4 regions of the Erwinia papayae genome follow, and region 1 is predicted to be linked to each of the others. Evidence: predicted binding sites of a transcription regulator. Region 1 holds the regulator's gene; each other region holds the start of a gene.
The links. Region 1 encodes Fur, which represses iron uptake genes when iron is present. Its sites were predicted from a motif close to ATAATAATGAGAACNACTATCAA; they were not measured.
Positions count from the first base shown of each region.

Region 2: feoA (ferrous iron transporter A) is a predicted target of Fur. The motif match lies at 1,552-1,574, and genes of this name have one in related genera.
Region 3: AC3RPL_RS11140 (TonB-dependent siderophore receptor) is a predicted target of Fur. The motif match lies at 1,706-1,728, and genes of this name have one in related genera.
Region 4: efeU (iron uptake transporter permease EfeU) is a predicted target of Fur. The motif match lies at 1,908-1,930, and genes of this name have one in related genera.

Region 1 is NZ_JBZCHT010000009.1:1,851,277-1,854,478, reverse strand. Features, by position in the region: gene AC3RPL_RS13590 (beta-N-acetylhexosaminidase) at 1-1,300, shown strand, start outside; gene fur (ferric iron uptake transcriptional regulator) at 1,525-1,968, opposite strand; gene fldA (flavodoxin FldA) at 2,335-2,865, opposite strand; gene ybfE (LexA regulated protein) at 3,019-3,202, opposite strand, start outside.
Region 2 is NZ_JBZCHT010000013.1:1,116,251-1,119,452, forward strand. Features, by position in the region: partial or broken gene feoB (Fe(2+) transporter permease subunit FeoB) at 1-1,262, opposite strand, end outside; gene feoA (ferrous iron transporter A) at 1,276-1,500, opposite strand; gene AC3RPL_RS21190 (Tex family protein) at 1,647-3,202, opposite strand, start outside.
Region 3 is NZ_JBZCHT010000009.1:1,346,699-1,349,900, reverse strand. Features, by position in the region: gene AC3RPL_RS11140 (TonB-dependent siderophore receptor) at 1-1,608, opposite strand, end outside; gene treA (alpha,alpha-trehalase TreA) at 1,819-3,202, opposite strand, start outside.
Region 4 is NZ_JBZCHT010000009.1:576,339-579,540, forward strand. Features, by position in the region: gene putP (sodium/proline symporter PutP) at 327-1,811, shown strand; gene efeU (iron uptake transporter permease EfeU) at 1,982-2,815, shown strand; gene efeO (iron uptake system protein EfeO) at 2,852-3,202, shown strand, end outside.

The DNA of each region.
Region 1 (3,202 bases):
GCGTGCAGCGGTGATCTCTATGGAAGCGCGCTACAACCGACTGATGAAGGAAGGCAAAACGGCTGAGGCATCTGAATACCGTTTGCTGGATCCGACCGATACGTCTAATACCACCTCAGTACAGTTTTATGACCACACTAGCTATCTGAATCCTTGCCTGGATTCTTCCCTGCGCTTCAGTGACAAGGTGATTGGTGAAATTCAGGCGATGCACCGCGAAGCAGGACAGCCGTTGCAAACCTGGCATTTTGGTGGTGATGAAGCCAAAAATATTCGCCTCGGTACGGGCTATTCTGATGTCAGCAACCCTGTGGCAGGGACCGGGCGTCATGATATGAGCCGGGAAGATAAGCCCTGGGCAAAATCTCAGGCGTGCCAGAAAATGATTGCCGATGGCAAAGTGGAAGATATGGAACATCTGCCCAGCTATTTCGCAGCCCAGGTCAGTCAACTGGTTAAGCAGCATGGCATTGAAAAAATGCAGGCATGGCAGGATGGTCTGAAGGATGCTGAAGGGGCTAAAACATTTGCCACTGAGCGAATGGGAGTCAACTTCTGGGATACCTTGTTCTGGGGAGGGTTTGATTCCGCTAATGACTGGGCCAACAAAGGCTATGAAGTGGTTATCTCTAACCCGGATTACGTCTATATGGATTTCCCTTATGAAGTCAATCCATTAGAGCGCGGCTATTACTGGGGAACTCGTTTCAGCGATGAGCGTAAAGTATTCAGCTTTGCCCCGAATAATTTGCCACAGAATGCTGAAACCTCAGTGGATCGCGATGGCAATACCTTTAGTGCCAAATCAGATAAGAGCTGGCCCGGAGCGTATGGATTATCTGCACAGTTGTGGAGTGAAACCGTCAGATCTGATGAGCAGATGGAATATATGATTTTCCCGCGTATGTTATCCGTGGCTGAGCGTGCATGGCATCGTGCTGCCTGGGAACAGGATTACCAGGCAGGAAGAGAGTATGTGGGTGGGAAAACCACCTTTGTTGACCAGCAGGCACTGCTGAAAGACTGGCAGCGCTTTGCCAATCTGCTGGGGCAACGAGAGCTGGCCAAACTCGATAAAACCGGAATCCACTACCGACTGCCTGTACCAGGAGGAAAAATAGTTGATGGTAAGCTCGAGGCAAATATCGCGCTGCCTGGTCTGACCATCGAATACAGCCTTGATGCAGGCAAAAACTGGCAACGCTATGATGCCACTGCACAACCTGCGGTAAGCGGTGATGTGATGGTCCGCTCGGTCAGTCCGGATGGAAAACGTTACAGCCGTGCTGAAAAGCTTTGATGGTCAGGTTCACAGGCTGACTTCAGTTGTTTTTTTGTTATCAGTATTAAAACGCCAGACTGGCGCCTTCGTTACCGGGCGCCAGCTTTAATGACAGTGAAAACAGGCCATCTGTCATCTTTCACATTTCGGAAGAAAAGCGGTGTTTTACTTCAGGGAAGCACTGACTATGAGGCTGATTGACAGAAATATGAAGCAAATCACCTGCAAAGCAGGTGATTTATTTAATCGTCATGCAGTGTTTCGTCTTCGCGGCAGTCGCCTGTTGCGCAATGGCCGTAGAGATAAAGACTGTGGTTGCTGAGCTTGATACCGTGGCGCGAAGCGATATCACGCTGACGGGATTCAATGGATTCGTCACTGAATTCGATCACTTTGCCGCAGTCCAGGCAGATAAGGTGATCATGATGGTGCTGTTGAGTAAGCTCGAAAACGGACTTGCCACCTTCGAAGTTGTGGCGGGTGACGATGCCTGCATCATCAAACTGGTTAAGCACACGGTAGACCGTTGCCAGACCAATTTCTTCGCCCATATCAATCAGGCGTTTGTACAAATCTTCCGCACTGACGTGATGGCACTCTGGTTCCTGAAGCACTTCCAGAATTTTCAATCGGGGAAGCGTGACTTTCAGGCCGGCCTTCTTTAATGCGGTGTTATTGTCAGTCATGCGGATATTGTCCTGTTACTTTGCTTGTCACTAAGTGGCTGAAAAACCCTGAACATCGGCCTAAACAAAAGCTAAGCTACCCAGTATAGAACTGATGTGTCGAAATGAAAACCACCGGAAAGGCGCAGAACCGCCGCAGAGGGCAGGGCAAAAACCTGTACATCCGGGGGAAGCAACGACACCGTGCGGGTTTACATTTCGCTCTGTTTCCGGCTTGACGCACTCCAGGCAGATACCCGAAGCGCGAAGGGTCGATGGCGATATTGTACAGTGTTGCAGATGAAAGTTACAAAAATGTTCCTATTATATTCATAGGAAAAAACCACAGATATGTTGCGTGATTGGCATCCTCAGCAGAGGAGCAAATCAGGCTTCAAGAATCTCTTTAAGCTGTAACTCTTCGTAGATCTGTTTAACCCACTTTTCAGTGCGTTCATTTGTCAGCTCAGGCTGGCGGTCTTCATCAATGGCCAGACCAAGGAAATGCGTGTCATCTGCCAGCCCTTTAGAGGCTTCAAAATGATAGCCCTCAGTAGGCCAGTGACCGACAATCACTGCGCCATTTGGCTCAATAATGTCGCGAATGGTGCCCATCGCATCGCAGAAATATTCAGCATAATCTTCCTGATCGCCACAGCCAAACAGCGCCACCAGTTTGCCGTTGAAGTCAATTTCTTCCAGCGTCGGGAAAAAGTCGTCCCAGTCGCACTGCGCTTCGCCATAGTACCAGGTTGGAATGCCCAGCAGCAGAATATCAAAGGCTTCAAGGTCTTCTTTGCTGCTTTTAGCAATATCATGAACTTCCGCAACCTCATTACCCAGCTGCTTCTGTATCATTTTTGCAATGTTTTCCGTATTGCCTGTATCGCTGCCAAAGAAAATGCCTACGATTGCCATGAGTTTAATAACCTCTTGAATCTTAAAAAGGGACGGCTGATCTGAAAATATTAGCGGCAATGATAGCAGACCGCATCGGGTGGATAAATGAGGAATCCTCCCGCATTTGTCGCTTTGTGCTCTGTGCCGTGGAATTCTCTGAGGCCGACTTGCTCAACATGATGAATTGACCAGTTGCGTCATGATCATTTCTTCAATCAGTTCGCTGCGACTGATATTGCGGGCTTCTGCCAGCTGGTTCAGTGCATCAACGGCGTCACTATTCATTTTTAGTTCCACGCGCCGCAGACCGCGCACTTTATCACGCCTGAGCTGGTTGCGTTTGTTAATACGCAGC
Region 2 (3,202 bases), on a different contig from region 1:
AAGGGCGACATCAGGATGGTGATCAGTCGCTCACGCGGGGTATCAAGCGTACGCGATCCCATCACCGCCGGGACGTTGCAACCAAAACCGACAATCAGCGGGACAAACGATTTGCCCGGCAAGCCCAGCGCCTGCATCAGCCTGTCAACCACGAAGGCCGCACGGGCCATGTAGCCGGAGTCTTCCATCATCGACAGAAACAGATACATCAGGCCAATTTGCGGGATCAGCGGCATGACGGTGGTGATGCCGCCGCCAATTCCCTGTGCCAGAAACAGCGTCACCACGCCGGGAAAATGCAGCGTTGCGCCCAGCCACTGCACGCCATGCACAAATATTGCGGTGGAGCTTATCTCAAACAGCGGTTGTAACGCGCCGCCCATATTGATGGCAAAGAAGAACATCAAATACATCACAGCCAGGAATATCGGAAATCCCAGCCAGCGATTCAGTACCAGCGCGTCCAGCCGAGCAGAGAGACGATGGGGCGTCGCCTGCTGCATGGCGGTTGTCTGTTGGCAAAGAGTATCAATTGCCTGATAGCGGGTATGGGCGATCTCCAGCGGGCAGGTCTCAACGCCGGAGAGCCGGGAGGCGGCTTCGCCACATTGTGCGCGACAAAAAATATCCCCCTCCAGCGTTTGCAATGCCAGCCAGCGGCGTTGCCGCGCGGAGTCGCTTTGTGGCATTGCAGCGGTCAGCTGCGATACCTTCTCTTCTACAGAAGGTGGCCAGGCCAGGGCGAAATGACCGGCAACGCCGGGGTGGTCATCAATGGCTTGCCGGAGCTCGCTCAGTCCGCTTCCCCGGTTAGAAATTAATGGGATCACCGGGCAGCCAAGTTTTTCAGCAAGCAGTGCAACGTCGATGTGAATATGCTGGCTGCGTGCAATATCCAGCATATTCAGCGCGACGATACAGGGAATGCCCAACTCCAGCAGTTGTAATGTCAGGTAGAGGTTGCGCTCCAGATTGCTGGCATCGACCACGTTGATGATCAGCGATGCTTCCCCACTTAACATAAAATGGCAGGCAATCTGTTCGTCCAGCGAGGTTTGCTGCGAAATGGTGGTCAGCGAGTAAGTGCCAGGCAAATCGACCAGTTCAACCTGATGCTGCGGGGTAGTAAAGCGACCTGATTTGCGTTCAACGGTGACCCCTGCCCAGTTGCCGACATGCTGTCTGGCTCCTGTCAGTTGATTAAACAGGGTGGTTTTACCGGAATTGGGGTTACCAATCAGCCCGATAGTTAATCTGTTCATGATGAGGCTCACATTAGTCAGGAAGGGCGATTTGCAGGAATGAGAGGTCTTTCTTGCGCAGCATCAGACTGAAGCGGCGCGTTTCAATCTGCACAGGATCGCCCAACGGGGCTATGCGTCTGACTTTGAATATGGCACCCGGAAGCAGGCCGAGAGAGAGTAGCTTTTGCCGGAAGGCGGTGCTGACGTCCGGAGAGTAGCTCAGGATTTGATAGTCTTGCCCTGGAATATATTGCATAAATAATTACCCATTCGATGCAATTGCGCACCATTATTGTCAACGTTGGGTATTGTAATGAGAATGATTATTGCTCTTATTGATACAGAACAAATTTACTCAGTGAACGAAAAATGAGCGGATCGGGCGATCCGCTCTGACGGCAGTTAACGTTTTTTGCCGAAGGCGGCGGCCAGCGCATCGCCCATTGCGCTGTTTCCGGCGCTCTGAGCCACGGGACGTGGACGTGCTTTGTTCGGTGCCGGGCGGCCGTTATCGCGAGGGCTGGCATTGCCACTGCGGCGGGCGGCGGTTTCACCGGGTTGCTCATCCAGACGCATGGTCAGGGCAATACGCTTACGCTGAAGATCGACTTCCATCACCTTTACCTTCACGATGTCGCCTGCTTTGACCACTTTATGTGGATCGTCAACAAACTTGTCGGAGAGAGACGAGATGTGCACCAGACCATCCTGATGTACGCCTATATCGACAAAAGCGCCAAAATTGGTGACGTTAGTGACAGCGCCTTCCAGAACCATGCCGGGAAGCAGGTCGTTCATGGTTTCAATACCTTCAGCGAACTGTGCGGTTTTGAACTCCGGACGTGGATCGCGCCCCGGCTTCTCCAGCTCTTTAATGATATCGCTGACGGTAGGGACACCAAAGCGTTCGTCGGTAAAGTCCACGGCGCGCAGATTACGCAGTTCAGCAGGGTTTCCCATTAGTTCATCAAGCGCCTGCCGGGTAGCGGTCAGGATACGCTCTACCACCGGATAGGCCTCCGGGTGCACGGTTGAGGCATCCAGCGGATTATCGCCGTGATTGATACGCAGAAAACCGGCGCATTGTTCAAAGGCTTTTGGACCCAGACGGCTGACTTTCAGCAGTTGCTGACGATCCTGAAAACGCCCATGTTCATCGCGCCAGCTGACAATGTTCTGTGCGATCATTTTGCTCAGGCCCGCAACGCGCGTCAGCAGCGGGACTGAGGCGGTATTCAGATCCACCCCCACGCCGTTAACGCAGTCTTCCACTACGGCATCCAGCTTCTTCGCCAGCTGGCTCTGGCTGACATCATGCTGATACTGGCCGACCCCGATTGATTTGGGATCGATTTTCACCAGCTCAGACAGGGGATCCTGTAGGCGACGCGCGATGGAAACCGCCCCGCGCAATGACACGTCGAGGTCCGGGAACTCCAGCGCGGCCAGTTCAGACGCAGAGTAGACGGATGCGCCTGCCTCACTGACAATCACCTTCTGGGCCTGCACCTGCGGAAACTGCTTTTGCACATCAAGGAAGAAGCGTTCCGTCTCACGTGAGGCAGTGCCGTTGCCAATCGCCACCAGTTCAACCTGGTGTTTGCTACAAAGCGCAGCCACCGCGCTGGCCGCTTTCGCTGCCTGACCGGTGTGAGGATAAATGGTATCGGTAGCGACCAGCTTGCCGGTGGCATCGACCACCGCTACTTTTACGCCGGTGCGCAGGCCGGGATCAAGACCCATGGTGGCGCGCATCCCCGCCGGGGCGGCCATCAGCAGATCATGCAGGTTGCGGGCAAAGACGTTAATCGCTTCATCTTCTGCCCGTTCGCGCATACTGCTCATCAGCTCGGTTTCCAGATGCAGCAGCACCTTTATGCGCCACGTCCAGCTGACCACCGCTTTGCGCCAGCCATCTGCCGGCGCATTGTTCAGCCGCAGGTTAAGATGCTCAGCGA
Region 3 (3,202 bases), 500 kb from region 1:
CAGGTCATACAGCGCCACGGAATAGAGATCGGAGGTGCCCACCGGCTGATATTTCACCCCTGTCTCATACTGCTCTGAGGTGGTGGGTTTCAGCAGATTGCCATCAGCGCCGGAGAGAGATTGCGGCGTAATGGCCTGGCTGTAGCTGACATAAGGCGAAATGCCGTTATCGAAGGCATACAGTAGCGCGGCGCGCCCACTGACATGATCATCCTGACGACGGTATTTACTGTCGAAATCATAATAATCGGTCTCCGAGACAATACGGTCATAACGGCCCGATACATCCAGATGCCACTTCTGCCAGCGCATCTCATCCTGGAGATAAACACCTGTCTGGGAATAACGACGTTGTGAATCGGTAAAGGTGTAGCTGCTGCGCGTTCCCAGGGCTTCGCCGGTCAGGGCGTTAAGCTGAGTCGCATAGCCGCTGGCATCACTCAGATCGTTTTTGTACTGATGATATTCAGCCCCCAGCACCACTTTATGTTGCAGTTCACCGGTGGCGAAATCGGCTTCCAGCTGGTTATCCAGCGCAAAGGCATCCAGCGACGAACGCGAACCGGAATAGTAGCGATTCAGCAGGTCGGAATTATTGCTGTCCCAGCCAATCTGATAAACCTGATCGAGATCAACATTGGAGTGCGAATAGCTCGCCGTGGAGCGGAAGGTCCAGGTGTCATTAAAGCGATGAGCAAACTGGTAACTGTAAATCTGCTCGCGACGTTTAAACTGATCCAGCGAACTGTCTCCGTCGTAAAAACCGTTGCTTAATTTACGGCCGTTATGTTCAGTAATGCTGCCGTCACCGGGTACGGCGCTGTGATAACCGCCGGACGGATCTTTTTGCAGGTAGGCACGTAACAGCAGCGACGTATCCTCATCCGGTTGCCACAACAGTGAAGGCGAGATGGCATATTTTTCTTCACGGGTGTGATCGTATTGCGTATTGCTGTTACGTGTAATCCCGGTCAGACGAAACGCCCATTGATCGTTAATCGCGTTGGTATAATCAAACGCCGCACTGTTAGTGCTGTTGGTGCCGGTGGACGCGCGGAAGTGGCCTTCCGGAGTAAACTGGGGCCGTTTGGAGCTTTCCATTACCAGTCCGCCTGGCACGGTCTGACCGTAGAGAGCCGAGGACGGGCCTTTAATCACGTCGATGCGCTCCAGAAACCACGGATCCACCTGCAACACGTTGTAACTGCCCGGATCGCTCATCAGCCGTAAGCCGTCGAGGAAAATATTGTCCACATCACCGCCGTGGAAGCCACGCAGCGAAACGGTGTCGTAGCGGCTGGCGGCACCGGCAAAATTGGTGAATGCGCCAGCGGTGTAATTGAGCGCCTGATTGACATCCAGCGCCCCCTGATCTTCCATCTGCTGGCGGGTCACGACCGAGACGGACTGGGCGGTGGTCACCAGGGGCCGGTCGGTTTTCATCGCGCCGGTGCTGGTTTTGGCAGTATAACCGGTGGTCGGTGTGGTGGCTGTTTCAGCAGGTTGCGCGGTCACCACCAGCGTATCAGCTGCAAAAGAAACAGCAGGCGCAGTCAGCGCGACAGAGCAGAGCAGGGCAGAACGCTTCAGAATAAAAGGCATTCTCATTGTCAGTTACCTTACAAAATGTGCGGCCAGGTGTAATCCGCCTGCGGCAAAGAAGAGTAAAAGGTGCGCAGTAACGGTAATGTAAAGATTTATAATAATCTCAATGAGAATTATTATCTTTTCGTAAATGGGATTCAAGTAATGATTTTGAATATCAATTACCTGCAAATGATGGGGGTTTAACTGGCGGCACCGCAGTGCCGCCGCAGGTTACTGTTTTTTGGTAATATCACTGACATTATTACACACGACATTTTTCGGGCAGTAGAGGTCCATCAGTTTCAGCGTTACGCCATTGGTCCAGCCGAAGCCATCCTGCAACGGATACTCTCCGCCACCCCCTCCGCCGCCAGGCACTTTCCCGTCCACCACATATTTTTCCACCAGCCTATGCTGCTTATCGTAAGTGCTTTGTACATTGTTTAAAAAGCGCATCCCGACCTCTTTAGCCAGGGCCTGTCTGCCGTAGTTGTTCAGCCCCTCCACGGCGGCCCACTGAAGGGGTGCCCAGCCATTAGGTGCATCCCACTGCTGACCATTGTTAACGGTCGTGGTCACCAGACCGCCTTCTTTGACCAGCTGTTTTTCCACGGCATCGGCGGTTTTCGCCGCCTGCTGTTGCGTTGCGACCTTCAGCCAGAGAGGAAACAGCGTGGCCGCAGTCAGCGATGAACGGATGCGATCTTCACGCCAGTTGTAATCGGCGTACCACCCCTGGCGGCTGTCCCACATATAGCGGTTGACAGCCTGTTGCCGCCGTTCTGCCAGCTGGCTGAAGCGTCGGCTGGCGGATTGGTTTCCGGCCAGCTGACTTGCATGAGCCAGCGTCTGTTCAAGGTGAAATAACAGTGAATTAAGATCTACAGGAAGAATGCGGGTGGTCTGGATGCTGGCAAGGTCATGCGGATTGACAAACCAGCGGGAGCTGAAGTCCCAGCCAGAGGCGGCCCCGGCGCGCAGATCCCGATACAGTTCTGCCTTGTTACGATCCCCCGCTTTCTGTGCGGTGGCTATATCCTCCATCCAGGATTCGGTTCGCGGCACATCCCGGTCATCCCAGTAGCGGTTAAGCAGGCTGCCATCTTTTAGTTTCACCACGCGCTGAAAGGCGTTTCCGGGCTGCAGGCGATCGGCCCCGGCCATCCAGTAGTCATATTCTTTTTGCAGTTCCGGCAGGTATTTGCGGTAAGCCTCGTCCCCCTGATGCTGCGCCAGAAGATCGACCATCATACTGAAAAATGGCGGCTGAGAGCGGCTGAGATAATAGCTGCGATTACCGTTAGGGATATGACCATATCTGTCCAGCAGGTAAGCGAAGTTATTCACCATATCCTGCACGCGATCCCAGTGATTGCTTTCAGCCAGACCGAGCATGGTAAAATAACTGTCCCAGTAATAGACCTCGCGGAAGCGACCACCCGGCACGACATACGGAGAGGGCAGCGACAGCAGTGAATCCCAGGAATTAGCCTGATGGGCTGTGCGGGTCAGTACCGGCCAGAGCCCGTCAATATGTTGTCGCAGACTTTGTCCTGCGGGCGGCACATATTTCCCACTCTCCTCAGGCAAAATAAAGTTGGCTGCCACAAAGCGC
Region 4 (3,202 bases), 1.3 Mb from region 1:
AAATGTGAGCCGGTTTGCAGAGTCAGCAGCAATATTTAACCCGCTGGCATGATTGTTGCCTTTAGTCATTGTCGATAGCGAAGAGTGTGTTAAATCCTGGTTTTAATATGGTTTTTCACAGGTGCAACCGCTTACACTGTGATCCAGTGCAACCTGTCAGCATCACAGTCAGGATTAATGGTGAAAGCGTTGTAACTACCGTGTTAAATCATTTGTCCGCTATCGCGGTTTACGGCAGGATACCCCGCTCCGGATCCAGAAAGAATTTTTAAGGATGTCTGCAGGCCGGGGAGTGTGCATTAACAATCATAAAGTGGAGAACCTGAATGACAGCAAGCACACCAATGATGGTGACCTTTTGCGTTTATATCTTCGGCATGGTGCTGATTGGATTTATTGCCTGGCGGTCAACAAAAAACTTTGATGACTATATACTGGGCGGACGCAGCCTGGGAAGCGTGGTCACCGCGCTGTCTGCCGGGGCATCTGATATGAGCGGCTGGTTGCTGATGGGCCTGCCCGGTGCCATTTTCCTCTCCGGTATTTCAGAAAGCTGGATAGCCATCGGCCTGACCATCGGTGCGTGGCTCAACTGGAAAATTGTTGCTGGACGGCTGCGCGTGCAGACCGAGCACCATGATAATGCCCTGACGCTGCCAGACTACTTCTCCAGCCGCTTTGAAGATAACAGTAAGCTGCTGCGGGTGATTTCTGCGCTGGTGATTCTGGTGTTTTTCACCATTTACTGTGCCTCCGGCATTGTCGCCGGGGCGCGTCTGTTTGAAAGCACCTTCGGCATGAGTTATCAGACCGCGTTGTGGGCCGGTGCTGCGGCCACCATCATCTACACCTTTGTCGGCGGTTTTCTGGCAATCAGCTGGACCGATACCGTGCAGGCCGGTTTGATGATTTTCGCGCTGATTCTGACCCCGGTCATCGTCATTTTTGCCGTAGGCGGGGTGAGTGACTCGCTGGCGGTGATTGAGGCGAAAAGTCTTGAAAACCTCAATATGCTGAAAAACCTCAATTTTATCGCAGTGATTTCTCTGCTGGGCTGGGGGCTGGGCTACTTTGGCCAGCCACATATTCTGGCGCGCTTTATGGCGGCTGACTCGCACCGCTCCATTCGTACTGCCCGCCGTATTGGCATGAGCTGGATGATCCTCTGCCTGGGCGGCGCGGTGGGGGTGGGCTTTTTTGGTATTGCTTATTTCCAGAACCATCCGGAGCAGGCGGCGGGGGTGTCACAAAACGGCGAACGGGTGTTTATCGAGCTGGCACGTTTGCTGTTCAATCCGTGGATTGCCGGGGTGTTGCTGTCGGCCATTCTGGCGGCGGTGATGTCCACCCTCAGCTGCCAGCTGCTGGTCTGCTCCTCGGCGCTGACCGAAGATCTCTACAAGAATTTCCTGCGTAAAAATGCCAGCCAGCGTGAGCTGGTATGGATGGGCAGGGCGATGGTGCTGCTGGTGGCGCTGGTCGCTATCCTGATGGCGTCCAACCCGGAAAACCGGGTGCTGGGGCTGGTGAGCTATGCCTGGGCTGGCTTTGGTGCGGCCTTTGGTCCGGTGGTGCTGCTTTCGCTTATCTGGAAACGCATGACCCGCAACGGCGCGCTGGCTGGGATGATTGTCGGGGCCGCAACCGTACTGATCTGGAAACAGTATGCGTGGCTGAATTTGTACGAAATCATCCCCGGCTTCCTGTTTGCCAGCCTGGCAATTGTGCTGTTCAGCCTGCTGGACCGTGAGCCTTCTGCCGCAGCGCAACAGCGCTTTGCCGCTGGCGAAGCGGAATTTAAAGCACACTGATGTCAACGGGCCGTATTTCGCGGCCCGTTTAATCCTCACAGCACCACAGCCCGCACGAAAATACCTGCCACAACCCTTGTTTTTTCTGCCGCGATAATGATAATCGGTATCGTTTTGATTTACGTTTCTTTACCCGAACTGAATTTCTCTTAACACTTGAAGGTACCGGCATGTTTGTCCCGTTTCTCATCATGTTACGCGAAGGGCTGGAAGCCGCGCTGATCGTCAGTCTGATTGCGGGCTATCTGAAGCGGACCGGGCGAGGCCAGTGGTTCAGCGCCATGTGGATTGGGGTGTTTGTTGCCGCCGCGCTCTGCCTCGGACTGGGCTGGTTTATTAATGAAACCACCGGCGAATTTCCGCAGAAGCAGCAGGAGCTGTTTGAAGGGATAGTGGCCGTGGTGGCTGTCTGTATTCTGACGTATATGGTGTTCTGGATGCGCAAGGTTTCACGTAACGTGAAGGCGCAACTGGAAGGGGCGGTGGAAACCGCGTTGCAGAAAGGCAACGGCAGCGGCTGGGCGCTGGTGATGATGGTATTTCTGGCGGTAGTCCGCGAAGGGCTGGAGTCAGTGTTTTTCCTGCTGGCGGCATTTCAGCAGGATGTCGGCATTGCTCCGCCGGTCGGCGCGCTGCTGGGCCTCGCGACGGCGGTTCTGTTCGGGGTATTGATCTACTGGGGCGGGGTGCGCCTGAATCTGGCGCTGTTCTTCCGCTGGACCAGTCTGTTTATTCTGTTTGTCGCCGCCGGGCTGGCGGCCGGAGCAATACGGGCTTTCCACGAGGCCGGATTGTGGAATCATTTCCAGACGGTGGCCTTCGATTTCAGTCAGACCCTCTCCACCGGTACGCTGGCAGGTACGTTGCTGGAAGGCTTTTTTGGCTATCAGGAAACGCCCAGCGTCAGTGAAGTGGCGGTATGGTTAATCTATTTAGTCCCTGCGCTGGTGCTGTTCTTTATGCCGGCGCGTCCCCAGGCGGCAGCAATTCGCTCCTCGCGTTGAAGCCTTTATCCAATGAACTTTTCACAGGTATTGAATATGACTCTTCGTTTTCGTCACTCTGCACTGAGCGCTGCACTTGTTACCCTGCTGGCCGGGACCTCTGCGGCAATGGCGGCGGATATTCCTCAGGTAAAAATTACCGTCACTGACAAGCAGTGTGAGCCGATGGCGGTCACCGTCAGCACCGGTAAAACCCAGTTCATTATCCAGAACAACAGCCAGAAAGCGCTGGAGTGGGAGATTCTGAAAGGGGTAATGGTGGTGGAAGAGCGTGAAAATATCGCACCTGGCTTTAGCCAGAAGCTGACCGCCACGCTGGAAGCCGGTGAATACGAGATGACCTGTGGCCTGCTGAGTAATCCAAAAGGCAAGCTGACGGTGAAAGGT